Regions from separate parts of the Streptomyces citrinus genome, predicted to be linked through region 3. Evidence: riboswitches for the same ligand, from Rfam matches in the RefSeq annotation. Region 3 holds a riboswitch; each other region holds the start of a gene.

Region 1 (7,296 bases), 1.9 Mb from region 3:
GACCGGCGGTTGCAGCGCCGCCGGGTCCCGGGTGCCGCTCCAGATCATCACGGCCGCGGCCGCCACCCCGGACAGGGCGACCAGCCAGGCCCGTACGCCCCACACGTCGGGCCGGTAGCGGGTGCGGACCGAGCGCCGCCCGCCGAGCCACAGCCCGGCGAGCGCGGCGGCGACCCCGGCGAGCAGCACCGGAAGGCCGTAGCCCGCGCCGGACGCGGCGAGCAGCCCGTACGTTCCCGCGCACACCCCGATGAGACCGCCGAGCGTGCAGACGGCCGTCGCCCGGCGGACGAGCGGCGGGACCTCGGCGGTGCGGCCGTAGCCGCGCGCGTCCATCGCCGCCGCCAGCGCCACCGAACGCTCCAGCGCGCCCTCCAGGACCGGCAGCCCGACCTGGAGCAGCCCGCGCAGCCCGCTGTCCGGGCGGCCGCGCAGCCGGCGGGCCGCCCGCAGCCTGCGCACGTCGGCGATCAGGTTCGGGGCGAACGTCATCGCCACGACGACCGCGACCCCCGCCTCGTACAGCGCGCCCGGCAGTGACTTGAGGAGCCGGGACGGGGAGGCGAGCGCGTTCGCCGCGCCGACGCAGATGAGGAGGGTCGCCAGCTTCAGGCCGTCGTAGAGCGCGAAGACCAGCCCTTCGAGCGTGACCCGGCCGCCGATCCTGACGCCCTGCGCCCAGTCCGGCAGCGGCACCTCGGGCAGCGTCACGAGCAGATGGCTGCCGGGGATCGGCGACCCCAGGACGACGGCGAAGACGAGACGGATGCCGATCACCGCGAGCCCCAGCTTCACGAACGCCCCGTACGACCGCGCCCACGGCGCCTCGGTGCGCCGGGCCGCCACCACGTATCCGGCGACACCGATGAGCAGCGCGAGCAGCAGCGGGTTCGTGGTGCGGGACGCGGCGGTGCCCAGGCCGAGGGCCCAGACCCACCAGGCGCCCGGGTGCAGGGCGTTGGAACGGTGGGCCCGGGGGGCGCGCAACGTACGACGGGTCATGGCGTCAGTGGCGACGGCGCTTGGCCTGCCAGATCGCGCCGACGCCGAGCGCGGCGACGATCGCGACACCGGCGATGACGCCGACGGACGGCCCGCCGGAGCCGCTCGAACCGCCCGAACCGCTCGCGTCGGAGGGCTCCGTCGCGGCGGGCGACGCCGTGTCGGTGCCGCCGCCCGCGACCTGCTCGCCGCACCCCGTCCTCGGGTAGCCGGAGATGGCGCACAGCAGCGCGTTGCTGTCGTAGCGCAGCGGCTTCGCGACCAAGGCGAGCGCGTCGGCCGTCGTCGCGTCCTCGTCGACCCGCGCGCACGCGGTGCGCGGCTTCGGCGGCGTCTCGCCGCCCGGCGCGTCCGCGACCGTGCCGAAGTCGATGACGAGCGCGACCCGCTTGGCGCCGTCCTTCGCCGGGGTGCCGGCGCAGATGGTGTCGAAGCCGGTGGCGCCGCGCGGCTGCGTGGCGTCCTTCGAGTCCGCGCTCACCGCGAACCGGAACCCCTGCACGGCGCCGTCCGACGGCGTCGTCTGCGAGGGGCCCATGGTCGCGTACGTCCACGCACCGCCGTCCCGCTCCCAGAACGACCAGTACCGGTACCCGGCGGCCTGCGCCGGGGCGACGGCGGCGCCGAGCAGGACCGCGAGCGCGCCGAGGACGGCGAGCACGGGGCCGAGAGCGCGGACGCGGGTCACGGCTGCTGCTTCTTGCGGCCGCTCAGCATGAAGCCGACGCCGACGGCGGCGACGAACATGACGCCGACGATCCACCAGGTGCCGAGCCCGCCGCCGTCGTTGCTGTCGTCGTCCTTCTTCTTGTCGCTGTCGGACGAGGAGGACGCGGCGGAGGCCGGCTCCGGGCCGGTCTTGTTCAGGGCGCTCACCAGGTCGCTGCCGCCGAAGTCGCGCGGGTCGTTGCCGGTCGCGTGCGCCGCGAAGATCAGCTGGGCGTAGGCGGCCGGGCCCGACTGCTTCGCCCAGGCCCCGGCGTTCTTCTCCAGCCAGGCGTACGGGTCCTTCGTGTACTTGATGCCCTCGGCCGCGGCGACCGAGGTGATCGCGTCGGCGGTGTTCCCGTAGTCGGGCTGGTCCTCGGCGCCGGCCAGCTGCGACGTCAGGTACAGGTGGGTGGAGAGCTGGTTCTGGAGGTAGACGGCGCCGTTGTGGGCGAGGCCGTCCGCGTCCGTGCCCTTGGTGCTCGCGCAGGTGTACGCGTCCGGGGCGTCGCCCTTGTTGGGCGCGAAGCCGGTGCCGAGCGCGCCGAGGACACCGGCGGCGGTGGCGTCCGCGTTCGCCGCGAGCTTGCCCTTCTTGTCGGGCTGGTAGGCGAGGGCGCCGCCGTTCTTGCCGTCGGAGCAGGGCAGGGCGAGCGCGGCGAGGGCGTCGAGCGGGGTCTTGCCGGAAGCGGCCTTCACGTCCGCGGGCTTCTCCCCGGCGGCGGCCAGCGCGCCGATGGCGACCGAGGTGGAGTTCCCGTCGCTGGCGCCGCCCGGGTTGTAGCCCCAGCCGCCGTCCTTGTTCTGGTTCTTCTTCAGCCACGCGACGCCCTTGTCGACCTGGGCGTCGTGGCCGCCGACCGCGGCGAGGGCCTGCACGGCGGCGGCGGTGCTGTTGCTGTCGACCGGCGTCTTCGCGTCGCACGCCGCGGACGGGTCGGCGCGGAACGCGGCGAAACCGCCGTCCGCGCACTGCTGCCCGGTCAGCCAGTCCACGGCCTTCTTCGCCGGGTGCACGCCCACGGTGTCCTGCGCCACGAACGCCAGGGACTGGCGCCAGACACCGTCGTACGTGGGGTCGGTGCTGCCGTACAGGCCGCTCGGCACGACGACCTTCGGGGAGGGGGAGGCGCTGTCCGCGGCGGCGGCCGGGGCCACGGCGGCGCCGATCACGACGGTCGCGGCGACGAGCGCGGCGCTACGGCGAATGTTCATGGTGGGGCGGGTGCCTCTCCCTGCGGGGAGCCGGGCGGCACGGCACGCGGGGGCACCGGGCGGCTCCGGCTCCGTATGCCTCGACGGTCCTGAGCCGATCATGGGCGCGGGTGAGGCAGTCCGACTGTGACGGTTGCGGGTCAGCGCCGGACTTCCACCGGCTTCCCCTCATGCGCGCTTGATGACGACCCGGCCCACTGTACCGGCCGGGCCGCTCCGGGGTGCTGGGGGACCGCCCCGGCACCCCGGGGCCCGGGGCGCCGCCGCGGACCCCGCCGCCCGGTCGCCGCAGGGGCCCGCTCCGCGCCGCGCGGGATTCAGCGGACGTCGACCGGGCCGTCGTCACCCCCGGTGCGCGGCCGGCCGAGGTACTGCTCGATCGCGGCGCCGGGCACGGGTGCCGCGTCGCTCGGTCCGCCCAGGTTCTTGCGGACCGAGTCGAGGATCGTCAGGCCCTGGCCGACCAGACCGGCCGCGATCTCGCCGAGCCCGTCCGCCCCGTTCAGCACGTTCACGTTCGCCCCGGCGAGCCCCGCCGACGCCTCCTTCACGATCTGCGGGAGCTGATCGATGAGCATCCGGTCGAGCGCGACCCGGTCGTACGACGCGGCCGCCTCCGCCTGGATCTTCATCCGCTCGGCCTCGGCCAGGGCGAGGACCCGGATCCGCTCGGCGTCGGCCTGCGCCGGCTTCACGATCTCGGCGATGAGCTGCTTCTCGCGCAACTCGGCCTGCCGCAGCGCCAGTTCGGTCTGGGCGGCGAGCACCTCCTGCTGCGCGTTGGCGAGCGCCAGCGGTCCCGCCTGCTCGGCCTGCGCCTTGGCCCGGTCGACCTCGGCGCTGTACTCGGCCTGCACGATCGCCGTCTGCCGCGCGTACTCGGCCTGCTTGCGGGCCGCCGCCTGCTCCGCCTCCGCGGAGGCCTGCGTGGCCTGCGCCTGGGCGATCTGCGCCTGCCGCTGGATGGCGGCCTTGTGCGGCCGCGACATGGCCTCGATGTACCCGGTGTTGCCGTCGTCGATGGACTGGATCTGCAACGAGTCGACGTGCAGCCCGATCTTCGCCATCTCGGCCTTCGACGTGTCGAGGACCTCCGTCGCGAGCTTCTGCCGCTCGGTGACGATCTCCTCGACGGTCATCGAGCCGATGATGGACCGCAGATGACCGGCGAAGATCCGCCCGGTCAGAACCGACATCTGGTCCTGGTCGGAGAGGAACCGCTGGCCGGCGTTGATGATGGACTCCGGGTCGTTGCCCACCTTGAAGGCGATGACCGCCCGCACGGTGAGGGCGATGCCCTGCCGGGTCACGCACTTCTCGACGACCTCCGCCTCGCTCATCGCGAGCGACAGGAAGCGGGTCTTGCGGAACACGGGCAGCACGAACTTCCCGTGCCCGGTGACGACGCGGAAGGGCGCTCCCCCAAGTCCCCGCCTGCCGCCCGAGATCAGCATCGCCTCGTCGGGTGCGGGAACGCGATATCCGAACATCCTTGACGTCTCCTTAGCGGGCGCCGTCGTCGTCACCGGCGAGCAGGGGATCGGTCCAGGGCATCACGACGACCTGCCGGGTCCCGCGGGACTCGATCACGAGCACGGTCGTGCCGCGCGCCAGGGGTTCGTCGGAGTACGCGAGAAACGTCTCGGTACCGCCTCTGACCTGGACCAGAACCTCACCCGGACCCCCGGCCCCGCGGGTGCCGAGGATCAGCTTCCCCGTGCAGCCGACCACAGCCTCGTCCGGCGCCATCGGCGGCCGCCCCCTTGTTGTCCCAGCTCATGCGAGCTCTTGAGGAGCCAGACCATACGCCCGAGCCCAGGCCCGTTCCATCCAGCGGCGGCAAAGATCCTCCGTACGCGTCACGGCACCGCGACGTACGTCACCGGGTCGCTCCCCGGCACCGCCTCGGCCCGCCCCAGCTTCACCAGCCGGCGCAGATGCGCCTCGGCCTCGGAGACCGCGATGTTGCGTGACCCGTACGGGATCTCGGCCCACGGGCGGTTCCACTCCATGTGCTCGGCGAGCTGCCACGGCGTGAGCGGTGCCGCGAGGAGTCCGAGCAGGCCGGTCAGCCGCTCCTCGTGGTGGTCGAGCAACTCCCGTACGCGGGCGGGCGCGTCGGTGAAGGCGTGCTGGTGGGCGGGGAGCACCTCGGCGGGCGCGAGGCGGCCGACGCCCTCCAGGGAGGCGAGGTAGTCGCCCAGCGGGTCGGTGACCGTCGCGTCGTCCGGGTCCTCGTACAGGCCGATGTGCGGGGTGATGCCGGGCAGCACGTGGTCGCCGCTGAACAGGCGTCCGTTGCCCGGGAGACGCGCCGGGTGCTCCTCCTCCAGGTGGAGGCAGACATGGCCGGGGGTGTGGCCCGGCGTCCAGATCGCGCGCAGCCTGCGGCCGGGCAGGTCGAGGAGGTCGCCGGGGGTGATGGCGCGGTCCGGCAACGCCGGGTCGAGGCCGGGCAGGCGGCGCGGGCGGCCCCCGTCGCGGGCGGCGATCAGCGGGGCCAGATGCTCCTCGGGCGCACCGGCGGCGGCCAGCTTCGCCGCCATGTACGCGTACCAGCGGGCCGGGGGGTTCTCGCGGGTGCGCCGCACCACCGCCGCGTCCGCCTCGTGCATCGCGATCCACGCGCCGGACGCCTCGCGCACCTTGGCCGACAGGCCGTGGTGGTCCGGGTGGTGATGGGTGATCAGGACCCCGGTGAGGTCGGTCACCGAGGTGCCGCACTCCGTCAGGCCCGCCGCCAGGGTGTCCCAGGAGGCGGGGTCGTCCCAGCCGGTGTCGACGAGGACGGGGCCCGCGTCGGTGTCCAGGACGTAGACGAGGGTGTGGCCCAGCGGGTTGTCGGGGATCGGCACCCGGATGCTGCGCACACCCCCGCCGTGGTCGGTCACCTGCGTCGCCTCTGTCATGGGGCCGCCTCTCCGCCGATCCGCCAAGGTCACCTGTCGCCGCGCCGAACTCCCGTCACTGTAATGGAACTTGTAGAACTTGTTTCAGTGGTCGCCCGGGTCGACCACTCTTGGTCCGGCGCGGATCGGCTCGGGTCGGCACGGTTCGCCTGGGTCGTCGACCCTTCCGCATCCGAAGTAGAACTGGTATCAGTTCTGAAACACCGTCAGAAACCGTACGCCGAAAGCCTCACGGAAGCGGAAGTCGCCATGACCGAGCTCGTGGAACACGGACAGCTGTTCATCGGCGGGGAGTTGACCGATCCCCTCGGCAAGGACGTCATCGAGGTCGTCTCGCCGCACACCGGCGAGGTCTTCGGGCGGGTGCCGCACGCCGCGCCCGCCGACGTCGACCGGGCCGTCGCCGCCGCGCGCCGGGCCTTCGACGAGGGACCCTGGCCGCGGATGACCCTCGACGAGCGGATCGCCGTCGTCACCCGCATCAAGGACGCCATCGCCGTCCGCCACGAGGAGATCGCCCGGCTCATCTCCCAGCAGAACGGCTCCCCCTACTCCTGGTCCGTCCTCGCCCAGGCGCTCGGGGCGATGATGGTCTGGGACTCCGCGATCAACGTCGCGCGCGCCTTCACGTACGAGGAGACGCGCGACGGAGCCCTCGGCAAACTCCTGGTGCGCCGCGAGCCGGTCGGGGTCGTCGCGGCCGTGGTCCCGTGGAACGTGCCGCAGTTCGTGGCCGCCGCCAAGCTCGCGCCCGCGCTGCTCACCGGCTGCACCGTCGTCCTCAAGCCGTCGCCCGAATCCCCGCTCGACGCCTACCTGCTGGGCGAGATCGCGCGGGAGGCCGGGCTGCCGGAGGGGGTGCTCTCCATCCTGCCCGCCGACCGCGAGGTCAGCGAGTACCTGGTCGGGCACCCGGGCGTCGACAAGATCTCCTTCACCGGCTCGGTCGCGGCCGGCAAGCGCGTCATGGAGGTGGCCGCCCGCCACCTCACCCGCGTCACCCTGGAACTGGGCGGCAAGTCCGCCGCCGTGGTCCTGCCGGACGCGGACCTCGAATCGACCGTCGCCGGGGTCGTCCCCGCCGCCTGGATGAACAACGGCCAGGCCTGCGTCGCCCAGACCCGCATCCTCCTGCCGCGCTCCCGCTACGACGAGTTCGCCGAGGCCTTCACGGCCGCCGCCTCCGCCCTGGTGGTCGGCGACCCGCTCGACCCCGCCACCCAGGTCGGCCCGCTCGTCGCCAAGCGCCAGCAGCGGCGCAACCTCGACTACATCCGCATCGGCCAGGAGGAGGGCGCCAAGGTCCTCACCGGCGGCGGCGTGCCCCAGGGGTACGAGCAGGGCGCGTACGTCGAACCGACCCTCTTCGGTGACGTCCACAACGGCATGCGCATCGCCCGCGAGGAGATCTTCGGCCCGGTCATCTGCCTGCTCCCGTACGGCGACGAGACCGAGGCCGTGA
Region 2 (7,296 bases), 7.3 Mb from region 3:
CGCGGCCGTCGCCGCGCTCTACACGCTGTTCATGCTCGTCGCGGCCGGGCTGAAGTTCGTCCTGGTGTCGTTCATCTTCTACGCCCCCGCCACGATCTTGTTCGTGATGGCCCGCAGGGAGCAGGGCCGACGCCTGTTCTCCCCGCGGGAGCTGGTCATCCTCGTCGTCTCCGTCGTCGGCGCCGTGCTCGGCGTCGTGGCCCTGGCCGCCGGCTGGATCAGCCTCTGAGCCGCTCACCCGAGCCCCGCACCCCCTGGAAGGCACTCCGTGACCGACACCCCCGCTTCCGCGTCCTACGGCGTCCACTCCGAGGTGGGCAAGCTGCGCAAGGTCCTCGTCTGCGCACCCGGGCTCGCGCACCGCAGACTCACCCCGACCAACTCCGACGACCTGCTCTTCGACGACGTCATGTGGGTGGAGAACGCGCAGCGCGACCACGCCGACTTCGTCAACAAGCTGCGCGGGCGCGGCGTCGACGTCGTGGAGCTCCACGAGGTGCTCGCGCAGACGATGGCGATCCCCGAGGCGAAGTCCTGGCTCCTGGACCGCAAGATCGTCGCCAACCAGGTCGGGGTCGGTCTCATCGACGACACCCGTGCCTTCCTGGAGGCGCAGGAGCCGCGGCAGCTCGCGGAGTACCTCATCGGCGGTCTCGCGACCACGGACCTGCCCGACGACCACCGCTCCGCCTATGTGTCGCTCGCGCGGGAATCCACCGGCGTACGCGAGTACTTGATGCCACCGCTGCCCAACACGCTCTACACCCGTGACACCACCTGCTGGCTGTACGGGGGGCTCACGCTCAACCCGCTGTCCTGGCCGGCGCGGCACGACGAGACGCTCCTGATGAAGGCCGTGTACGGGTTCCACCCGGACTTCGTGGGGTCGACGGTGTGGTGGGGGGACCCCGAGCGGAGCTGGGGGCAGGCCACGTTCGAGGGCGGCGACATCATGCCGGTCGGCAAGGGCGTCGTCCTGATGGGCATGAGCGAGCGCACCTCGCGGCAGGCCGTCACCCAGGTCGCGGCGGCCCTGTTCGAGAACGGCGCGGCCGAGCACGTCATCGTCGCCGGGATGCCCAAGCTCCGCTCGGCGATGCACCTGGACACCGTCTTCACGTTCGCCGACCGGGACATCGTCACGCTGTACCCGCGGATCATGGACTCGGTGCACACGTTCTCGCTGCGTCCGAGCGACAAGGCGCCCGGCCTGCACATCACCGACGAGGGCACGACGCCGTTCGTCGACGTCGTCGCCTCGGCCCTGGGCCTGAGCGGCGGGCTGCGGGTCATCGAGACCGGTGGCGACGTGTACGCGTCCGAGCGGCAGCAGTGGGACAGCGGCAACAACGCCGTCGCCGTCGAGCCGGGCGTCGTGTTCACGTACGACCGCAACACCCAGACCAACACGCTGCTGCGCAAGGCCGGCGTCGAGGTGATCACGATCGTCGGCGCCGAGCTCGGCCGCGGGCGCGGCGGCGGGCACTGCATGACGTGCCCGATCGTGCGCGACCCCGTGGACTTCTGAGTCCGCGTGGACGCCCGGTTCGCGGCGCGTGCCGTCGCCTGCGTGGTGGCGGCGCTCGCCACGCTGACCGTCCTCACGACGGCGACGGTGCGCGGCACCGTCCTCGACCCGGGTTTCCACGCGTCCGTCCTCGACGAGGAGCACGCCTACGACCGGCTGTACAACGAGGTCCTGGTGGATCCCCGGGCGGCCCCGCTCACGCGTGATCTGCTCGCCGGCCTCGCCGTGCCGGAGGCCCAGGTGACCTCCAACATCAAGCTGGTGCTGCCGCCGGAAACGGTGCGCGACCTCACGCTGGAGCAGATCCAGGCCGTGGTCGGCTATCTCAACGGCACGCGCGGCTCCCTCGACCTCACCGTCGATCTGCGGCCGGTCCTCGCCCACCTCGACGATCTCGCGCAGACGTACTTCGGTGACCTCGTGGCCGGGGTGCAGCGCAGCCCGGAGCCGGACTTCGAGCGGTTCACCGCCGATCTGTCGGACGCCCTGCGGGAGTTGTCCGCGGGGCGGGCCCCCGAGGGGATACCGGCGCTCCCGCTCACCGAGGAGCAGGCCGACCGGGTCGCGGACGCGCTGCTGTCCGCGGTCGCGGAGAACGAGCGCGGGGCGCTGCGACCCGAGGTGGAGACGGCGCTGGCCGACGGGGACGTCGCGACCGCGCTGGCCGCCGTGGCGCCCGCCGCCCTGTCGGAGCACACGCGGGGCGCGGTCGCCCAGCTCCGGCAGCTCGTGGACGACGGCACCTGGGACCTGGGCGCGGCGCTGCGGGAGTCGGGCAACGACCTCGACACGCTGCACGACGTGCGTCCGTACACGGCGGTCGGGCTCGGTCTGGTCGAGGGACTCGCGGCCGCGCTGCTCGTGGCGTCCCTCGCCGTGCTGTGGTGGGCCGGATCGCCGCAGCCCGGACGGCGGTTGACGCGGCTCGGCGTGCCGCTCGTCGCAGGTGGTCTCCTCACGCTGCTGGCCGTGGGCGCGGCGCGGCTGTCGGCCGACGGGCGCCTGGTCGACCCGCCCGCCTCGTGGCCGCCGAGCCTGGCCCGGCTGGTCGACGACGTGCAGGGCACCGCCGTCGACCGGCTCACCGCCACCGCGGTCGTCGCGGCGCTGGTGCCCGTCGCCGTCGGGGTGCTGCTGGTGGCGGCGGGGCTGCGGCTGCGCGCGGAGCGGGCGCGGACGGCGCCGTCGCGGCGATTCCTCGGGGCGGGGCTGGGCGCGGCCGCCGTGGCGGTGGCCGGGATGGTCGCGCTGCCGCCGCTGATCAGTCCCGGTGGGCCGCGCGTGTGCCAGGGCAGCGCCAAGCTGTGCGACCGGCGCTACGACGAGGTGGCGTACCTGACCTCGCACAACGCCATGTCGACGACGGTCGACCGGTTCATCGGGCCGCTCCAGGACCCGGGGATCACCGCGCAGTTGGACGACGGGGTGCGGGCCCTCCAGATCGACACGTACCGGTGGGAGCGGCCCGACGAGATCGCCGGGCGGCTCTCCGACTCGGATTTCACCCCCGCGCAGCAGGCCCTGGTCAGGTCGGCGGTCAACGCGATCAACCCGCCGCGCGACGGGCTGTGGCTGTGCCACGCGGTGTGCCGGGCCGGGGCGGTCGAGCTGGTGGCGGCGCTGCGCGGGATCGGTGACTGGATGCGGGCCCATCCCACCGATGTGGTCACGTTCATCGTGCAGGACGCGATCAGTGGTGAGGACACCGCGAAGGCGTTCGCCGAGGCCGGTCTCGACGATCTGGTCCACACGCCCGACCCGGATCCCGCACGGCCCTGGCCGACGCTCGGCGACATGATCGACAGCGGTCGCCGGCTCGTCGTCTTCGCCGAACAGGCCGACGGCCCCGCTCCCTGGTACCGGAACTTCTACCGGTACGGCATGGAGACCCCGTTCGCCTTCCGCTCCCCCGGCGACATGAACTGCGTGGCGCACCGCGGCGGCGACGACAAGCGGCTCTTCCTGCTGAACCACTTCATCACGATCGACGGCGGCAGCCGCCTGGACGCCGGTACGGTCAACACCCGCAGGTTCGTGCTCGACCGGGCCCGCCGCTGCGAGCGCGAACGCGGCCGACCGGTGACCTTCGTCGCCGTCGACTACGCGACGATCGGCGACGCGCGGGGTGCGGTGGCCGTGCTCAACGCGGAGCGCCGGACACCGGCCCCCTAGGGCCTGCCCGGCCGATCGTGTCGTGGACGCGGGGTCCGGCACGCCGGCGCAGCAGGGCACGGGCCACCCGAGCCGCGACCTGATCCGCCGGGCAGGCCCTGGGTCCGCTCGGCCCGAGACGTCCGGCCTGTGATAATTTCGCCGAGCCAGTCGTACCTTTGTGCGTTCAACGACGCACACGGGTCAGGGAATCCGGTGGGAACCCGGAACTGACGCGCAGCGGTGAGGGTGACGGGCGGAGCAACTGCCACTGGGCCACCGGCCCGGGAAGGCGCTTCGCGCGGACGACCCCGAGTCCGAAGACCTGCTGGCAGCCTCCGGCGGCGACCAGCGGGCGGGGGTGAACCGTAGGCCGGCTCCGCGTATGAGCCCTGGACGCTAAGGACTCCCCGTGCCCCTCGCACGTCAACTCCGCCTTGCCGCGCCCCTGTTGGCGGGAACCCTGCTGCTGCTCACCGGATGCGCGACAGCGGAACCGGCCGACGGCGCGCCGGACGGCGACGCACGCGCCGTGACGCTCGACAACTGCGGTACGAAGGTCCGCGTCGCCCACGCGCCGCGCCGGGCCGTCGCCCTCGATCAGGGGTCGGCCGAGATCATGCTGTCCCTCGGACTCGCGGACCGGATGGTGGGCACGGCCACCTGGACCGATCCGGTCCTCAAGGGCCTGGCGAAGGCGAACGCGAAGGTGCCGCGTCTGGCCGACCGCTACCCGTCCTTCGAGAAGGTCCTCGACACCGAACCGGACTTCGCCGCGGCCTCCTTCACGTACACCCTCGGCAAGGGCGGTGTGGCCCCGCGCGAGGAGTTCGAGAAGCTCGGCGTGCCCACCTACCTCTCCCCCACCGACTGCGCGGACAAGGACAACAGTGGCGACGGCGACGGGGTGCGCACCGAGGCCCTCACCCTGGACACCGTGTACGGGGAGATACGTGACCTCGCGCGCGTCTTCGGCGTCGAGGAACGCGGCGAGAAGTTGATCACCGGTCTGAAGTCCCGTGTCGGCGCGGCCACTTCGGGGCTCGACGCGAGCGGCGTGGACGTCCTGTACTGGTTCGCCAACTCCGACTCGCCCTATATGGCGGGGTGTTGCGGCGCGCCCGGCGTCATCACGAAGGAACTCGGCCTGCGCAACGTGTTCGACGACACGCGCGAGGAGTGGCCGCAGATCAACTGGGAGACGGTCGCCGACCGCGACCCCGACGTCCTCGTCATCGGCGATCTGACGCGCCGCTCGCAGTCCGCCGAGTCGGCCGCGCAGAAGATCCGGTTCCTGGAGTCCGACCCGGTCACCAAGAACATGACGGCCGTACGGAAGAAGCGGTACGTGCTGCTCAGCGGGCAGGACATGAATCCCACGATCCGGACCGTGGACGGCGTGGAGAAGGTGGCGGCGGCGCTGCGCACGTACGGCCTCACCAGGTGAGCGTCCTGCGGCCGGGACTCTACGGGGCCGCGGGCCTCGCCGCGCTGTGCGCCTCCGTCGCCGTGGCCATCACCATCGGGCCCGCGCACATCGAGGTCGCCGACGTGTGGGCCGCGGTCGGGGCACGGCTCGGCTGGGGCACCTCCGATCTCTCGCCGATCCGCGACGGCATCGTGTGGAACCTGCGGCTGCCGCGCACGCTGCTCGCGGCCGTGTGCGGCGCGGGCCTCGCGGTGTGCGGCACGGTGCTCCAGGCGCTGCTGCGCAATCCGCTCGCCGACCCGTTCGTGCTCGGGGTGTCGTCCGGAGCGTCGACCGGCGCCGTGCTCGTCGTGGTGCTCGGGGTGGGCGGGGGCGCCCTGTCCGTGTCGGGCGGCGCGTTCGCGGGCGCGGTCTGCTCGTTCGCGCTCGTCCTGCTGCTCAGCCACAGCCTCGGCGGCAGCACGGACCGGGTGGTGCTGTGCGGGGTGGCCGCGATGCAGCTCTTCTCCGCGCTGACGTCGTTCGTGGTGCTGACGGCGGCCGACGCGGAGACGACGCGCGGCGTCCTGTTCTGGCTGCTCGGCTCGCTCGGCGGCGTCGGCTGGACCGAGGTGTGGCTCTGCCTCGCGGTCCTCGTCGTCGCCCTCGCGGTCTGTCTCGGGTACGGGCGCACGCTCGACGCGTTCGCGTTCGGCCCGGAGGCGGCGGCGGCGCTCGGCGTCCATGTCGCCCGCACCCGCCTGGTCCTGCTGTGTGTGACGGCCCTGTTGACGGCGGCCCTGGTGAGCGCGGCGGGCGCCATCGGCTTCGTCGGTCTGGTGCTGCCGCACGCGGCCCGCGCCCTGGTGGGTCCCGGGCACACCCGGCTGCTGCCGGTGACGGCGCTGGCCGGGGCGGTGTTCCTGGTGTGGGTGGACACGGCGGCCCGCACGGTCCTCGAACCCCAGGAGGTTCCGGTGGGGGTGGTGACGTCCTTGATCGGCGTGCCCGCGTTCGTGCTCGTCCTCTACCGCGGCAGGGCCGTGCGGTGACTGTCTCCGGGAAGGGGCTGAGCGCGGAGCGCGTGTCCTGGTCGCCCGGCGGGGCGCTCGTCCTCGACGGGGTGAGCCTCGCCCCGCGCCCCGGCACCGTCACCGGACTCCTCGGTCCGAACGGCTCGGGCAAGTCGACCCTGCTGCGGCTGCTCGCCGGTGTGCTGGCCCCGAGCGGCGGTGTCGTCACCCTCGACGGCGACCCGCTCGCCTCGGTGCGCCGCAGGACGGCCGCCCGGCGCATCGCGATGGTGGAGCAACAGGCCGACACCCAGGTCGAATTGACGGTCGCCGATGTCGTACGTCTCGGCCGGGTGCCGCACCGCCGCGCCTGGTCGGCCGCGTCGGCGGGGACGAGGCGGCGGTCCGGGCCGCCCTGGAGCGCAGTGGGCTCGCCGACCGGGCCCACCGGCTGTGGCACACGCTGTCGGGCGGGGAGCGGCAGCGCGTGCAGATCGCCCGCGCCCTGGCGCAGGAGCCGCGCGAGCTGCTGCTCGACGAGCCGACGAACCACCTCGACATCCAGCACCAGTTGGACCTGCTGGACCTGATCGGCGGGCTCGACCTGACCAGCGTCGTCGCCCTGCACGATCTGAACCTGGCCGCCGCGTACTGCGACCAGGTCGTCGTCCTGTGCCGGGGCCGGGTGGTGGCCGCGGGCGCCCCGGGCGACATCCTGACCACGGAGCTCATCGCCGAGGTCTACGGCGTACGCGCCGAGGTCAGTCGGCCGGGCCCCGCGGACCGTCCGCACATCCGGTTCCTGGGCACGGTCGGCCGCTGAGACCGGACCCCGTGTCACTCGAAGCGGTCGACGTCCCCGGCTCCGCGCCGCACGATCTCGGCCTCTCCGCCGGAGAAGTCGATGACGGTGGTGGGTTCGGTGCCGCAGTCACCGGAGTCGAGCACGGCGTCCACCGCGTGGTCGAGCCGCTCCTTGATCTCCCAGCCCTGCGTCAGCGGCTCCTCCTCGCCGGGCAGCAGCAGGGTGCTCGACAGGAGCGGCTCGCCCAGCTCGGCGAGGAGCGCCTGGGTCACCACGTGGTCGGGGATGCGTACGCCGACGGTCCGCTTCTTCGGGTGCTGCAACTGGCGCGGCACCTCCCGGCTCGCGGGGAGGATGAACGTATAGCTGCCGGGGGTCGCCGCCTTGATCG
Region 3 (7,296 bases):
CCGCCGCGGTGTGGGTGGGCACCTCGGCCGACGGCTACTTCGCCGCGGTCGCCGCGTGGACGGTGGCGTGCACGGTCCTCGCGGCCACCCGCGGAAGCCGAACCGCCGCGCCGGCGGCGGGAGTTCTGTTCGGCGTGACCTGCTTCCTCTCGTACGGGCTCACGCTCCTGGCGGTGGTCATCGGCACGGTGCTGCTGCTCGCCCGGACGTGGCGGCCGCTCCCCCTCATGGCGGTGGGCGCCGCCGTCGTGCCGGTCGCCTTCGCGCTGGCCGGGTTCAACTGGTGGGAGGCGTACCGGCTGTTGGTGGAGCGCTACTACGAAGGGGCCGGGGGCATCAGGCCGTACGGCTACTGGGTGTGGGCGAATCTCGCGTGCGCGGTGCTGGTGGTGGGCCCCGCGACGGTCGCGGGACTGCGGCGCGTCCCCGGGCGCGTACGGCAGCGGGAGGGAGCGGAGCGGCGGCTCGCGCTGCTGGTCACCGGGGTGCTCCTCGCCCTGCTCGCCGCCGATCTGTCGGGCATGAGCAAGGCGGAGACGGAGCGGATCTGGCTGCCGTTCGCGACCTGGCTGCTCGCGGCCGGGGCTCTGCTCCCCGACCGGCACCGCCGTGCCTGGCTCACGGCCCAGGCCGTCCTGGCGACGGCCCTGAACTCGCTGCTGCTCACGGGGTGGTGAGACCTGCCCCCGCGCGGACCCGCCGCCATGTCACAGAACGGCGGCCCACCCCGTCCCAGGGGAGGACAGCCTCTGACGGCTTCGGGAAGGTGAGGGTCATGCGCGTGTTCGTGGCGGGCGGGAGCGGGGCGATCGGCCGGCGGCTGGTGCCGCTGCTCGTGGCGCGAGGGCATCAGGTGACGGCGACGACGACGAGCGCCGGCAAGCTGGGGCTCCTGAAGGAGCTGGGCGCCGACGGTGTCGTGATGGACGGGCTCGACGCGTCCTCGGTCGGGCAGGCCGTCGCCGAGGCCGCCCCCGATGTGATCGTCCACCAGATGACGTCGATCGCCGGCAAGGCCGACATCAAGCACATGGACCGCTGGTTCGCGACCACGAACCGGCTGCGCGTCGAGGGCACGGACCATCTGCTGGCCGCCGCCGAGGCGGTCGGTGTCGGCCATGTCGTCGCCCAGGGCCACGCGAGCTGGAACGGGCTGCGCGAGGGCGGCTGGGTCAAGACCGAGGAGGACCCGCTCGACCCGATGACGGGGACGGTGGCGGAGCCCGGCATGGCGTCGATCCGGTACGTCGAATCGGCGGTCGCCGCGGCCGGCGGCACGGTCCTGCGCTACGGCGCGTTCTACGGTCCCGGCGCGACCGACGACATGGTCGCGCTGGTCCGCGAACGGCGGTTCCCGCTGGTCGGGCGCGGTACCGGACACAGCTCGTGGATCCACCTCGACGACGCGGCGAGCGCCACGGTCCTCGCCGTGGAGAAGCGGGTGCGCGGCGTGTTCGACATCGTCGACGACGATCCGGCCCCGGCGAGCGAGTGGCTGCCGTACCTGGCGTCCTGCGCGGGCGCGAAGCCGCCGCTGCGGGTGCCGGTCTGGCTGGCCCGGCTCGTCGCGGGGGACGTCGCGGTGGTGATGATGACGCAGGGCCGCGGCTTCTCGAACGCGAAGGCGAAGCGGGAGCTCGGCTGGGAGCCCCGCTACCCGTCGTGGCGGCAGGGTTTCAAGGAAGGCGCCGCCTAGCGGCGCGTGGCGACGACCAGGCCGCAGCGGGGGCTTCCGTCCGGGCGCTTCCCCAGGTCGGGCAACCCCCGCAGTGTCACGTCGAAGCCCGCGCGGTCCAACTCCCTTCGTACGTCGGAGAGTATGAACGGGCGGTAGTACATGACGAACGGCGGCCGCCAGAGCGCGTTGCGCACCCGCATCGCCCCGTCGAAGCCGAGCATCGCCCAGTACGCGAGCGAACCGGGCCGCGCGGGGGCCGGCAGCGGGAACGCGAACCGCCCTCCCGGGCGCAGCACTTGGCGCACCTGGGAGAACAACCGCGCGTACTGGCCGGGCACGAAGTGCCCGAACGCGCCGAAGCTGACGACGAGGTCGAAGGCCGGGCCGAAGGGGAGGGCGAGCGCGTCGCCGCGCACGTACGAGGCGTCCGGTTCCTCGTCCCGGGCGACCCGGAGCATCCCCGCGCTGAAGTCGACGCCCACGGTCCGCCCCGTGCACACCTCGCGCAGCACGCCGAGCCCGGCACCGGTGCCGCAGCACAGGTCGAGCCCGTTCTCGTACGGGCCCGACGCGCGCAGGGCGCGGGTGACCGGGTCGAGGACGGCGTCGGGGGTGCGGAAGGGCGTCTGGTCGAACTTCGGCGCGAGCAGGTCGTAGCCGCGCTCGACCGACGACAGCGCCTGAACGGCCAGCTCGCGAAGGGTGGGGCCCTGGGGTGTGAACATCGCGGCTCAGCATAGGTCGGCCGCCCGCCGAAATCCGCTCTTGCCGCGCACCGGGGGTGGGGTGGTACGGTCTGCGTGGCACTTGTGTACGCCCACTGTGAGGCGCCGGTGCCGGATCCACCTCAGGTTCCCGTTCGGGTTCCTTCTCTCCAGCGTGTGGGCGCCCAGCGTTTCCATCGGCGTCGCCATGCGTGTCATCCCTGGTCAGCAGGTTCTGACGGGCTCTTTCTCCGCCCTGCACGACCAGTTCTCCCCCGGCCACGGGGCGTGACGTCCTCCAGGACTCCGCCCCCGACCTTCGCCGGATCCCACCCCCTTCTTCTCTGCCCGCGTACGGATCGACCTTCTTCTCTGCCCGCGTACGGATCGACGTCCGCGAAAGGACCTGTGATCACCATGACCACCACACTCGAAGCCCCGGTACGGGCTCCGCAGAAGCCCGACACCACGACCAAGGCCCCCGTCCCGGCCGCCGGCGTCCTCGACATCGGCGCGAACGGGCAGGGGTTCCTGCGGGCGGCCGACCTGACGCCCACGTCCCACGACGTGCAGGTGCCCGCCTCCCTCATCCGTCAACTCGGCCTGCGCAAGGGCGATCTCGTGACCGGACTGTGCGGCAGGCCGCACACGCTCGCGCAGGTCGAGACCGTCGGCGGCGCACCCGCCGCCGCGATCCGTCACCGCCCGCGCTTCGCCGACCTCACTCCGCTGCACCCCACCGAGCGACTGCGTCTCGAAGGGTCCTCCGGGCTCGCGGGCCGCGTCGTCGACCTGGTCGCCCCCGTCGGCAAGGGGCAGCGCGGCCTGATCGTCGCGCCGCCCAAGACCGGCAAGACCGTGCTGCTCCAGCAGATCGCGGCCTCGGTCGCCACCCACCACCCGGACACCCACCTCATGGTGGTGCTCCTCGACGAGCGCCCCGAGGAGGTCACCGACATGCGCCGCTCCGTGCGCGGCGAGGTGTACGCCTCCACGTTCGACCGCCCGGCCAAGGCGCACATCGCCCTCGCCGAACTCGCCGTGGAGCGCGCCAAGCGCCTCGTCGAGCAGGGCCGCGACGTGGTGATCCTGCTCGATTCACTGACCCGCCTGTGCCGCGCCCACAACAACGCGGCGGCCTCCGGCGGCCGCGCCCTGTCCGGCGGTGTGGACGCCGCCGCGGTGCTCGGCCCGAAGCGGCTGTTCGGCGCGGCCCGCAACACCGAGGAGTCGGGCTCCCTGACCATCCTCGCGACGGCTCTGGTCGACACCGGCTCGCGCGCCGACGACTACTTCTTCGAGGAGCTCAAGGGCACCGGCAACATGGAGCTGCGCCTGGACCGCGTCCTCTCCGACCGCCGCGTCTACCCGGCCGTCGACATCACCCCCTCCGGCACGCGCCGCGAGGAACTCCTCGTGCCCGCCGACGAGTTGGCCGCCGTACGCGGACTGCGCCGGGCCCTCCAGGGGCGCGACGGGCACGCGTCGTACGAAGCGCTGCTCGACAAGATGCGGCACACCCCGGACAACGCCGCGTTCCTGCGTCAGGTCCACCGGACGGTCCCCGGCGCCTGACCCCACCCCGCGATGCGTAATACTCGAACCATGACCCCGATCATTACGCGCCCCGGGCGGCGGCCGGCCGTGGCCGTCCGGCGGGCCACCGCGCGCGACGCCAAGCGGCTGACCCGGCTCGTGCGCGGCTCCCGCGCCTACGAAGGCCCGTACGCGCCGATGGTCGACGGGTACCGGGTCGGCCCCGACTACATCGAGGCGCACCGTGTCTTCGTAGCCGTCGACGAGGCCGACGACCGGGTGCTCGGGTTCTACTCGCTGATCCTCAGTCCGCCGGAGCTCGACCTCATGTTCGTCGCCGACCAGGCGCAGGGTCTCGGCATCGGGCGGCTGCTCGTCGCGCACATGCGGGGCGAGGCGGGCGCCGCCGGGCTCGACCGCGTACGCGTCGTCTCCCATCCGCCCGCCGAGGGTTTCTACCGCAGCATGGGCGCGCACCGCACCGGCACGGTGGCCGCGCGCCCGCCGGCCGTCGCCTGGGACAGGCCCGAACTCGAATTCGCGGTTCCACCCGCCGCCTGAGGGGTTCCGCCCTCGCTCCGCACGGCGCACACTCGGGTCCAGCACAGCGGGCAGCCATGCGGCAAGGAGGCCACATTGGGCGGCGAACAGACACGCTCGGACGCGTTCGACGTGATCGTGGAGATCCCGCAGGGGTCCAGGAACAAGTACGAGATGGACCACGAGCTCGGCCGGATCCGGCTCGACCGGATGCTCTTCACCTCGACCCAGTACCCCGCGGACTACGGCTACGTCGACGGCACCCTCGGCGGTGACGGCGACCCCCTGGACGCGCTCGTGCTGACCGGCGACGCGACGTTCCCCGGCTGCACCATCGAGTGCCGGGCCATCGGCATGTTCGTGATGAGCGACGAGAAGGGCCCGGACGAGAAGATCCTGTGCGTGCCCGCGCACGACCCGCGGCACGCCACGGTCCAGGACATCGAGGACATCCCCGAGTTCGACCGTCTGGAGATCACGCACTTCTTCGAGGTGTACAAGGACCTGGAACCCGGCAAGTCGGTGGAGGGCTCGCACTGGGAGGGCCGCGAGAAGGCGTACGAGGAGATCAGGCGGGCGCGCGAGCGCCGGACCTGATCCCGCCACGCAACGGCTGGCCTCACGGGGCGGCGCGGTCGACCAGCTCTCCCACCGCCGCGTCCACCAGCCGGTAGCGCACCACGCGCCCGGCCTTCTCCCCCGCCACGACCCCGGCCGCCCGCAGCAGCCGCAGCGCCTGGGAGACGGCCGCGCCGTTCATCCCGGAGGCCACCGCCAGATCGGACACGGCCAGCGGGCCGACCCGGCGCAGCGCGAGCAGCAGGGCGAGCCGGTGCGGGTCGGCGAGGAGCGAGAACCGCTCGGCCCACTCCCGCACCCGCTCGACGTCCCCGATGGCCTCGACGGCGTCGCAGACCCGGTGGCCGTCGATGGTGCGGTGATCGGCCCGCTCGGCCGGAACGAGATGCATGGCCGGATTCTCTCAACAGCCGCGTCACCCGCCACCACCCGGTACGCGATGTGATCTTTCATACCTGCACAGGTGTGCAGCTATGCAGTCACGCACCAACGCCCCTAAGGTGAACGGGCCGTGGTGCTCGGGAAGACCGGTGACAACCCCTCAGGGGCCAAGTCCGGAGCGGCCCTCGCCACTGTGATCGGGTTCCGGACCGCAGGTCCGGAGCGCCCCGCACCAGCACGCCACTGGTGGCCGCGAGGCCGCTGGGAAGGCAGGAGCGACGGCGCACGCCCGTAAGCCAGGAGACCGGCCACGGCATCTCACGAAGTGATCCACGAGGTGCTGGAGCGTGATCGACGTATGACCCTGCCCGCAAACTCTCCTGTGCGGCCCGCCGAACCGGACTCCGCCTTCCGGTGGCGGCGCGAGGACACCCTGCGCACCGCCGGTCTGATGGCGGTGATCCTGGCCCTGCACGTCGTCGCGTTCGGCGTGCTGTTCCTGCTGGTCGTCCCCAACCACTACGAAGTCGACAACAAGGCCTTCGGCATCGGCCTGGGCATCACCGCGTACACCCTCGGCATGCGGCACGCCTTCGACGCCGACCACATCGCCGCGATCGACAACACCACCCGCAAGCTGATGGCCGACGGCAAGCGCCCGGTCTCGGTCGGCTTCTGGTTCGCGCTCGGCCACTCCAGCGTGGTCGTCCTGCTGGCCGCGCTGATCGCCGGCGGCACCGCGCTCGCCGGCACGCTGACCAGTGACGACTCCCGCACCCACCAGGTGCTCGGGGTCCTCGGCACGACCTTCTCCGGCTCGTTCCTGTACCTCATCGCCGCGCTGAACCTCGTCGCCCTGCTGGGCATCCTCAAGGTGTTCCGGTCGATGCGCGCGGGCTCGTACGACGAGAAGGAGCTCGAACAGCACCTGGATTCCCGGGGGTTCATGAACCGCGTCCTCGGCCGCTTCACCAAGTCCATCACCCGCCCCGGGCAGATGTACCCGCTCGGCTTCCTGTTCGGCCTCGGCTTCGACACGGCGACCGAGGTGACGCTGATGGTGATGGCGGGCAGCGGCGCGGCGGCCGGGCTGCCCTGGTACGCGATCCTGTGCCTGCCGCTGCTCTTCGCCGCGGGAATGAGCCTGTTCGACACGCTCGACGGCACGTTCATGAACTTCGCGTACCAGTGGGCGTTCTCCAACCCGGTGCGCAAGGTGTTCTACAACCTCACCATCACCGGTCTGTCCATCGCGGTCGCGTTCTTCATCGGCACGATCGAACTCGTCGGCGTGCTGCACGACAAGCTCGATCTGTCGGACGCGGTGACCGGCTGGATCGCCGGGCTCGATCTCGACAACGTCGGGTACGTCATCGTCGGCCTGTTCGTCGTGGTGTGGGCGGTGGCGATCGTCTACTGGCGGCTGGCGAAGGTCGAGCAGCGCTGGTCGGCGCGCCTGGCCGACAGCGCGTAGACCGGCCGCCGTGCGGTGACGTGGACGCGTCGCATAGCGTGCACGTCACCACGCCTTTCCCGCACGGAGGACCGTCGATGAGCGCCGCCCGCCTGCCCCTCGAGGGCATCACCGTCGTCAGCCTGGAGCAGGCGGTGGCGGCGCCGTTCGCGACCCGCCAGCTCGCCGACCTCGGAGCGCGGGTCATCAAGGTGGAACGGCCGGGCGTGGGCGACTTCGCGCGTGGCTACGACGAGACGGTGCACGGGCAGTCCAGCCACTTCGTGTGGCTGAACCGCTCCAAGGAATCGGTGACGCTCGACGTCAAGACACCGGGCGGCCGCGAGGTACTGGCCCGCCTGCTCGCCGGGGCCGACGTCTTCGTGCAGAACCTCGCGCCGGGTGCGGCGGCCCGACTCGGCCTG
Region 4 (7,296 bases), 4.9 Mb from region 3:
ATCTCGGTGCACAGGTTCGAGGAGTGGACCGTGTGGCCCGGCTCCGCGGTCTGGTTCGCCGTGCGGTTCGCCGCGTCCTTGAAGGTCATCCAGCCGTTGCCGGTCTGGGCGAGGGTGCGCATCATGCGGCCGTACAGGTCCCGGGCAGGGATGGTCTTCCGGGCCTTGCCCTCGGCCTCGGCCCGCCGGTACGCGGCGTCGAAGTCGGCGCCCCACAGGTCGACGAGGTTCGGCACGTCGGCGGGGGAGAACAGGGACCAGTCGCCGCCCTCGGCGACCCGGCGCATGAACTCGTCCGGGATCCAGTGGGCCAGGTTGAGGTTGTGGGTGCGGCGCGCGTCCTCACCGGTGTTGTCGCGCAGCTCGAGGAACTCCTCGATGTCCGCGTGCCACGTCTCCAGGTAGACGGCGGCGGCGCCCTTGCGGCGGCCGCCCTGGTTCACGGCGGCGACCGACGCGTCGAGGGTCTTGAGGAACGGGACGATCCCGTTGGAGTGCCCGTTCGTGCCGCGGATCAGCGAACCGCGGCTGCGGATGCGGGAGTACGCGAGACCGATGCCGCCGGCGTGCTTCGAGAGGCGGGCCACCTGGTGGTACCGGTCGTAGATCGAGTCCAGCTCGTCCAGCGGCGAGTCGAGCAGGTAGCAGCTCGACATCTGCGGGTGGCGGGTCCCGGAGTTGAACAGCGTGGGGGAGGAGGGCAGGTAGTCGAGGCGGCTCATCAGGCCGTACAGGGCCGCCACTTCGTCCCGCGCCCGCGCGCTGTCGTCCTCGGCGAGGCCCGCGGCGACCCGGAGCATGAAGTGCTGCGGCGTCTCGATCACGGAGCGCGTGATCGGGTGGCGCAGCAGGTAGCGGCTGTGCAGGGTGCGCAGCCCGAAGTAGCCGAAGCGGTCGTCGCCCGCGGTGTCGATCAGCGCGTCGAGCCGGGCGGCGTGGACGCGGACGAACTCGGCGGTGCGGTCCGCGATCAGGCCCTCGCGGTGGCCGACCGCGACCGACTCGGTGAACGAGGTGACGCCCTGCGAGGCGGCCTCGGCGGCGATGGAGAGCGTGAGCAGGCGCGCGGCGAGCCGGGAGTAGGCCGGGTCCTCGGAGATGAGCCCGGCGGCCGCCTCGGTGGCGAGTTCCCGCAGCTCGGTCTCGTCGGCCCCGGCGGAGCGGCCGCGCAGCGCGGCGGCGGCGACCCGGCCGGGGTCGGTGTCGGGGAGGTCGGCGGTCAGCTCGGTCAGCGTGCGCAGCAGCGCGGTGCCGGGGGCATCCGCCTCGGCCACGACTGAGGCAGGATCAGCGGGCGCGATGGTCACGTGGGGGCTCTCCCTCGCTCGGCTCGGGGCCTTACGGGGGAGGAGTGGCTCGGGCGCGCACGCACGGCGGCACCGTCGTCACCGGCCCGATCCGCGAGGCCCGACGTCGTCGACGCCCCAGCCGGACGGCTCGGGCGTACCGTCGACAGGTCCTCGGACTCACGCAGGCGCTTTGTGCGCCTCCGTTCACCGTTGCGGGACAGTTCCGGAATTGCACCGGATTCCCCTGTGGCGACAGCGAGAGCGAGCATACATGTTGTGCCGGGTCGCTGCGGCAGGCCCACATCTTGTGTCGGCCCGCCGCATGCGGCGGTGCTTACACGGTGCCCGGCCGCTTCAGGAGCGCGTCCACGAAGTCCTCCGTGAAGTTGCGCGGTCCGGTGCCGAGGGCGATCCGGCCGCGGTGCCGCGTGCGCGCGTTCACCAGCGGCGACTCGACGTAGTACTCGCGGGGGTAGTCGGCGTCGTAGGGGATGAACACGGTCTTGCCGCGGGTGAGTTCGGAGGCGCACTCGACGACGACCGTGCCCTCGGCGGCGGTGACGAACGACTCGTCCGCGCAGACGCCGACGGCCAGCGGGTCGTGCAGCGGGCAGCCCTCGTCGGCGCGGTAGGCGTTCAGGTAGAAGCTCATCAGGCGGGCGGTGAGCGCCATGTCCTGGCCCGCCTCCTCCAGGATCTCCAGCTCCTTGGCGCCGAACCGCCAGCCGTGCGTCGCGTCGAGCCCGACCATCGTGTAGCGGATGCCCGAGGACACGACGAGGTCGACGGCGTCCGGGTCGGCCCACGCGTTGAACTCGGCGACCGGCGTGATGTTGCCGGGCACCTCGGCGGCGCCGCCCATGAAGACGAGGTGCTTCACGCGCCGGGCGAAGCCGGGGTCCTCGCTGAGCGCGAGCGCCACATTGGTGAGCGGCCCCGTGGCGCACACGGTGAGCTCACCCTCGTACGCGCGCGAGAGGCGCAGCAGCGCCTGCGTGGAGGATTCGGTCTGCTCGGGCGCGGTCGAGTCGGGAAGGACCTCGGTGCCCAGCCCGGCGGCGCCGTGGAACTCGCCGGCCGCCGAGTACGGCAGCCGGGTGAGCGGGCGTCCGGCGCCGCGGTGCACCGGCACGCCGCCGTCGATGCCGAAGGCGCGGGCGAGGGCGCGGCCGTTGCGGAACGTCTGCTCGGAGGGGACGTTGCCGCCGACGGTCGTGTACGCCTTGAGGTCCCACAGGCCCGTGCCGAGGAGGTACTGGAGCGCGACGGCGTCGTCGATGCCGGGGTCGCTGTCGAGGACGATGGGGGCGGGCATGGGGGGCTCCTTCAGTGATCGCGGTCAGGGGACACCGTAACGGGACAAGCCCCTCCGGACCGGAGGGGCTTGTCCCGTTACGGTGCTGCGGTTCAGTGGCCGGCGTCGACTCCCACGGCGGGCAGCTCCACCTTGACGCCCTTGTCACCGGCGTCGGCCGTGTAGTCCGCGGGCGACGTCTCGTCGATGCCCTCGGGGGCCTTGGCGGCCTTCAGTACGAAGGTCAGCACGACGGTCACGATCACGTTCAGGACGAACGCGGTCAGGCCGATGTAGCCGATCTCGCCGATGCCCGGGATCTCCTTGGCGGAGCCGCCGAAGTGGTTCTGCGTCGGCGAGGCGACCCCGTACGCGGCGAGCGTGCCGTACACCATGCCGACCGCCCAGCCGGCGAGCAGCGCCCACCGGTGGAACCAGCGGGTGAACAGACCGCCGACCAGCGCCGGCATGGTCTGGAGGATCCAGATGCCGCCGAGCAGCTGGAAGTTGATGGCGACGGTCTTGTCCATGGTCAGGACGAAGGCGAGCGCGCCCACCTTCACCAGGAGCGAGACCAGCTTGGAGACCTTGGTCTCCTGCTCGGGCGTCGCGTCCGGCTTGAGGAAGTCCTTGTAGATGTTGCGGGTGAAGAGGTTCGCGGCCGCGATGGACATGATGGCCGCAGGTACGAGCGCGCCGATGCCGATCGCCGCGAACGCGACGCCCGTGAACCAGTCGGGGAACATGTCCTCGAACAGCTGCGGGATGGCCAACTGCCCGTTCTGGACCTTGACCCCGGCCGCGATCGCCATGAACCCGAGCAGCGCGAGCAGCCCCAGCATGAGCGAGTACAGCGGCAGGATCGTGGTGTTGCGGCGGATGACCTCGCGGCTCTTGGACGACAGCGTCGCCGTGATCGAGTGCGGGTACATGAACAGCGCGAGCGCCGAGCCGAGCGCGAGCGTCGCGTACGTCCAGGTCCCTGCCGAGCCGGGCGCGAGCGCCCCGACGGGCTTGTCGGTCGCGGGGTTGATCTGCGAGAACTTCTCGTTCGCCGCGGCGAAGATGTCGTCGAAGCCGCCCAGCTTGATCGGGATGTAGATGATGGCGACCGCGATGACGATGTAGATCAGCGTGTCCTTGACGAACGCGATCAGCGCGGGGGCCCGCAGACCCGAGGAGTACGTGTACGCGGCGAGCACGCCGAAGGCGATCAGCAGCGGCAGGTCCTTGACGAACCAGTTGGTGTTCTCGCCGCCGCCGACCCCGAGGACGTCCAAGACGGCCTGGATGCCGACCAGTTGGAGTGCGATGTAGGGCATCGTCGCGAGGATGCCGGTGACGGCGACCGCGAGTGAGAGGCCCTTGGAGCCGAAGCGTCCGCGCACGAAGTCGGACGTCGTCACGTACCCGTGCTTGTGCGAGACCGACCACAGGCGTGGCAGGAACGTGAAGATCAGCGGGTAGACGAGGATCGTGTACGGCACCGCGAAGAAGCCGGAGGCGCCGGCCGCGTAGATCGCCGCCGGGACGGCCACGAAGGTGTACGCGGTGTAGAGGTCGCCGCCGAGCAGGAACCAGGTGATCCAGGTGCCGAACGACCGTCCGCCCAGGCCCCATTCGTCGAGCGAGTCGCTCTCGGCCCGGCGCCAGCGCGCGGCGAGGAAGCCCATGACCGTGACGGCCAGGAAGAAGAGGATGAAGACGGTGAGCGCGACACCGTTGACGCCGTCGTTCACGCGCCGGCCCCTTCCTGGGCGGAACCGGCGGGCTTGCGGGAACGCTGGTCACGCTGCCACAGCTTGTACGCGATCATCGTGAGCGCGGTCGAGATGAGCACCCAGAGCATCTGGTACCAGTAGAAGAACGGGATGCCGATGAAGGCCGGGTCGACCTTCGCGTACGAGCTGACCCAGAGCATCGCCACGAAGGGTGCGGCCAGGCACAGTGCAATGATCACGCGCACCGGTGTGACCACCGGTTGTCTCACTTCAGGCGCATCGGACATTCCGCGGCTCCGTCCCCTCGCTCGTCCCACTTATCTCACCTTTAACGTGCGGGAAATCTAAGCGAGAGTCTTGATCTATGGAACCCCTGTCCGGATAACGGACGTTCGGCCGCGGTGCGCCCGGGGCGATCCCCTGCCGAACTAGCAGCAACGGAAGCCCTGTCGGGGATCCGACTCCTGCCGTTCCGTCCGGCGCCGCTCGAACTCGCGCCGCGAGGGCACGGACGCCCCCGGGTGCGTCTGCCTGAGGTGCGCCACGTACCGCTCGTACGCGCTCTCGTCGGTCAACTCCCTGACGTACCACCGCACATACCTAGCCACCCGCAGTACTGCCGACGCCGGCATCGCGTGCCTCCTGCTTCTCCAGCTGGGTCGGGATCAGCCCGGCCGGGGCCACCAGCGCGGACTCCACGTACGGAGCCTCGCTGAGCGTCGTCGACCGCGGGTTCCGTACGTGCTTGATGCATACCCGCGTCGCGTCCGCGATGACCACGACGATGAGCAGGGCGAGCGCGGCCGAAAGGACGCCGTCCACCGTGGAGTTGGTGACGACGGTGTGCATGTCGTCCATGGTCTTGGCGGGCGGCAGGACCTTCCCCGCGTCGATCGCGTCCTGGTAGTTCGCGCGCTGCTGGAAGAAGCCGACGCGCGGGTCCGACGAGAACACCTTCTGCCAGCTCGCGGTGAGCGTGACGACCGCGTCCCAGACGAGCGGAACCCCGGTGATCCAGGCCCACTTGAGCCGTCCGGACTTCACGAGCAGCGTCGTGCAGACGGCGAGGGCGACGGCGGCGAGCAGCTGGTTGGCGATGCCGAAGATCGGGAAGAGCTGGTTGATCCCGCCGAGCGGCTCGTGCACGCCGACCCACAGGAAGTAGCCCCACAGGCCGACGACGACGGCGCTGGTCAGCAGCAGGCCCGGCTTCCAACTCACGTTCTTGAACGGCTTGTGGACGTTGCCGAGCATGTCCTGGAGCATGAAGCGGCCCACGCGCGTGCCCGCGTCGAGGGCGGTCAGGATGAACAGCGCCTCAAACATGATCGCGAAGTGGTACCAGAAGGCGCGCAGGCCCCCGCCGGTCACCTTCGAGAAGATCTCCGAGACGCCGATCGCGAGGGTGGGCGCACCTCCCGTACGGGACAGGAGGGTCGACTCCTCGACGTTCTTCGCGGCCCGCGCCAGATCGTCCGGCGAGATCGAGTAGCCGAGGTCGGCGACGGCCTGCGACGCCGACCGGACGGAGTCGCCGATGACGCCGGCGGGCGCGTTCATCGCGAAGTACAGGCCCGGGTCGATGATCGAGGCGGCGACGAGCGCCATCACGGCGACGGACGACTCCATGAGCATGGAGCCGTAGCCGATCATCCGGACCTGCGTCTCCTTCTGGATCATCTTCGGTGTCGTGCCGGAGGAGATCAGCGCGTGGAAGCCGGACAGCGCGCCGCAGGCGATCGTGATGAAGACGAACGGGAAGAGCGACCCCGCGAAGACCGGCCCGTCACCGCGTGACGCGAAGTCGGTGACGGGGTCCATCTTCAGGGTGGGCAGCGCCACGACGACGCCGATGGCGAGCAGTGCGATGGTCCCGAGCTTCATGAACGTCGACAGGTAGTCGCGCGGCGCGAGCAGCATCCACACGGGCAGGACCGAGGCGATGAACCCGTACGCGACCATCCAGATGACGAGGGTGGACGGCGCGAGCGTGAAGGTGTCGGCCCAGGACGACTCGGCGACCCAGCGCCCGGCGACGAGCGCGAGCAGCAGCAGTGCCACACCGATGAGCGACACCTCGGACACCCGGCCGGGCCGCAGCACGCGCAGGTAGAACCCCATGAACAGGGCGATCGGGATCGTCATGGCGATGGAGAAGGTGCCCCACGGGGAGGCGGCGAGGGCGTTCACGATCACCAGCGCGAGCACGCCGAGCAGGATGATCATGATGGCGAAGGCGGCGACCAGGGCCGCGGCCCCGCCGAACGGGCCGATCTCCTCGCGCGCCATCTGCCCGAGCGAGCGCCCGTCGCGCCGCGTCGAGAAGAACAGCACGACCATGTCCTGGACGGCACCCGCGAAGATCACGCCGACGATGATCCAGATGGTGCCCGGCAGGTACCCCATCTGCGCGGCGAGCACCGGGCCCACCAGCGGTCCGGCCCCGGCGATGGCGGCGAAGTGGTGGCCCAGCAGCACGCGCCGGTCGGTCGGATGGAAGTCCATGCCGTTGTTGAGGCGCTCGGCGGGCGTGGCCCGTTTCGCGTCGACCCGCAGGACCTTGTAGGCGATGAACTTCGCGTAGAAGCGGTACGCGATGGCGTACGAGCCGAGCGCGGCGGCGACCATCCACGCGGCGGACACCTCCTCGCCGCGGGAGAGCGCGAGCACGGACCAGCCGGCTGCCGCCACGAGGGCGACGACGGTCCACAGGGCGATGGTGCGAGGGGTTGCGGTACGCACGTGAGCGTCCTCCCGTCCATGCGGCGACGGGAGGACCGTAGGGCAGAAAGGTGATGCGCGCTACACCGCGAACAGGCTTGGTGGTACGGCGAGTTGGGCCGCGCGCGGTCCGTCGGCCGCCGGAGCCGCGGCGCGGAGGGCGCCCCGGCCCGCTCAGTCCATCGGCCGCTTGAGCCGCGCGACGAACTTGTACCGGTCGCCGCGGTACACCGAGCGCACCCACTCCACCGGCTGGCCGGAGCCGTCGATC

What was found. Region 3 has a riboswitch for cobalamin ahead of V2W30_RS03520 (HoxN/HupN/NixA family nickel/cobalt transporter). Riboswitches for the same ligand answer to the same signal wherever they lie in the genome.
Region 1: it holds a riboswitch for cobalamin, as region 3 does, so the genes downstream of both, V2W30_RS12165 (prenyltransferase/squalene oxidase repeat-containing protein) here and V2W30_RS03520 (HoxN/HupN/NixA family nickel/cobalt transporter) in region 3, are expected to answer to the same signal.
Region 2: it holds a riboswitch for cobalamin, as region 3 does, so the genes downstream of both, V2W30_RS36955 (ABC transporter substrate-binding protein) here and V2W30_RS03520 (HoxN/HupN/NixA family nickel/cobalt transporter) in region 3, are expected to answer to the same signal.
Region 4: it holds a riboswitch for cobalamin, as region 3 does, so the genes downstream of both, V2W30_RS26345 (ribonucleoside-diphosphate reductase subunit alpha) here and V2W30_RS03520 (HoxN/HupN/NixA family nickel/cobalt transporter) in region 3, are expected to answer to the same signal.

Annotation. Positions count from the first base shown of each region.
Region 1 covers NZ_CP146022.1:2,599,651-2,606,946, reverse strand. Annotated here, with positions in the region: gene V2W30_RS12175 (energy-coupling factor transporter transmembrane component T) at 1-1,002, opposite strand, end outside; gene V2W30_RS12170 (SCO2322 family protein) at 1,007-1,690, opposite strand; gene V2W30_RS12165 (prenyltransferase/squalene oxidase repeat-containing protein) at 1,687-2,925, opposite strand; adenosylcobalamin-variant (AdoCbl-variant) riboswitch at 3,031-3,104, opposite strand; gene V2W30_RS12160 (flotillin family protein) at 3,243-4,415, opposite strand; gene V2W30_RS12155 (hypothetical protein) at 4,429-4,674, opposite strand; gene V2W30_RS12150 (MBL fold metallo-hydrolase) at 4,785-5,834, opposite strand; gene V2W30_RS12145 (aldehyde dehydrogenase) at 6,084-7,296, shown strand, end outside.
Region 2 covers NZ_CP146022.1:8,041,957-8,049,252, reverse strand. Annotated here, with positions in the region: gene V2W30_RS36970 (basic amino acid/polyamine antiporter) at 1-229, shown strand, start outside; gene V2W30_RS36965 (arginine deiminase) at 269-1,528, shown strand; gene V2W30_RS36960 (hypothetical protein) at 1,535-3,700, shown strand; cobalamin riboswitch at 3,831-4,026, shown strand; gene V2W30_RS36955 (ABC transporter substrate-binding protein) at 4,092-5,126, shown strand; gene V2W30_RS36950 (FecCD family ABC transporter permease) at 5,123-6,139, shown strand; partial or broken gene V2W30_RS36945 (ABC transporter ATP-binding protein) at 6,136-6,923, shown strand; gene V2W30_RS36940 (L-threonylcarbamoyladenylate synthase) at 6,938-7,296, opposite strand, start outside.
Region 3 covers NZ_CP146022.1:712,456-719,751, forward strand. Annotated here, with positions in the region: gene V2W30_RS03485 (hypothetical protein) at 1-677, shown strand, start outside; gene V2W30_RS03490 (NAD(P)-dependent oxidoreductase) at 776-1,696, shown strand; gene V2W30_RS03495 (class I SAM-dependent methyltransferase) at 1,693-2,403, opposite strand; gene rho (transcription termination factor Rho) at 2,800-3,957, shown strand; gene V2W30_RS03505 (GNAT family N-acetyltransferase) at 3,988-4,479, shown strand; gene V2W30_RS03510 (inorganic diphosphatase) at 4,633-5,055, shown strand; gene V2W30_RS03515 (metalloregulator ArsR/SmtB family transcription factor) at 5,078-5,428, opposite strand; cobalamin riboswitch at 5,533-5,745, shown strand; gene V2W30_RS03520 (HoxN/HupN/NixA family nickel/cobalt transporter) at 5,777-6,892, shown strand; gene V2W30_RS03525 (CaiB/BaiF CoA-transferase family protein) at 6,970-7,296, shown strand, end outside.
Region 4 covers NZ_CP146022.1:5,641,137-5,648,432, forward strand. Annotated here, with positions in the region: gene V2W30_RS26345 (ribonucleoside-diphosphate reductase subunit alpha) at 1-1,307, opposite strand, end outside; cobalamin riboswitch at 1,435-1,564, opposite strand; gene V2W30_RS26350 (nucleoside hydrolase) at 1,624-2,604, opposite strand; gene mctP (monocarboxylate uptake permease MctP) at 2,697-4,322, opposite strand; gene V2W30_RS26360 (DUF3311 domain-containing protein) at 4,319-4,591, opposite strand; gene V2W30_RS26365 (YbdD/YjiX family protein) at 4,733-4,936, opposite strand; gene V2W30_RS26370 (carbon starvation CstA family protein) at 4,905-7,046, opposite strand; gene V2W30_RS26375 (GntR family transcriptional regulator) at 7,200-7,296, opposite strand, start outside.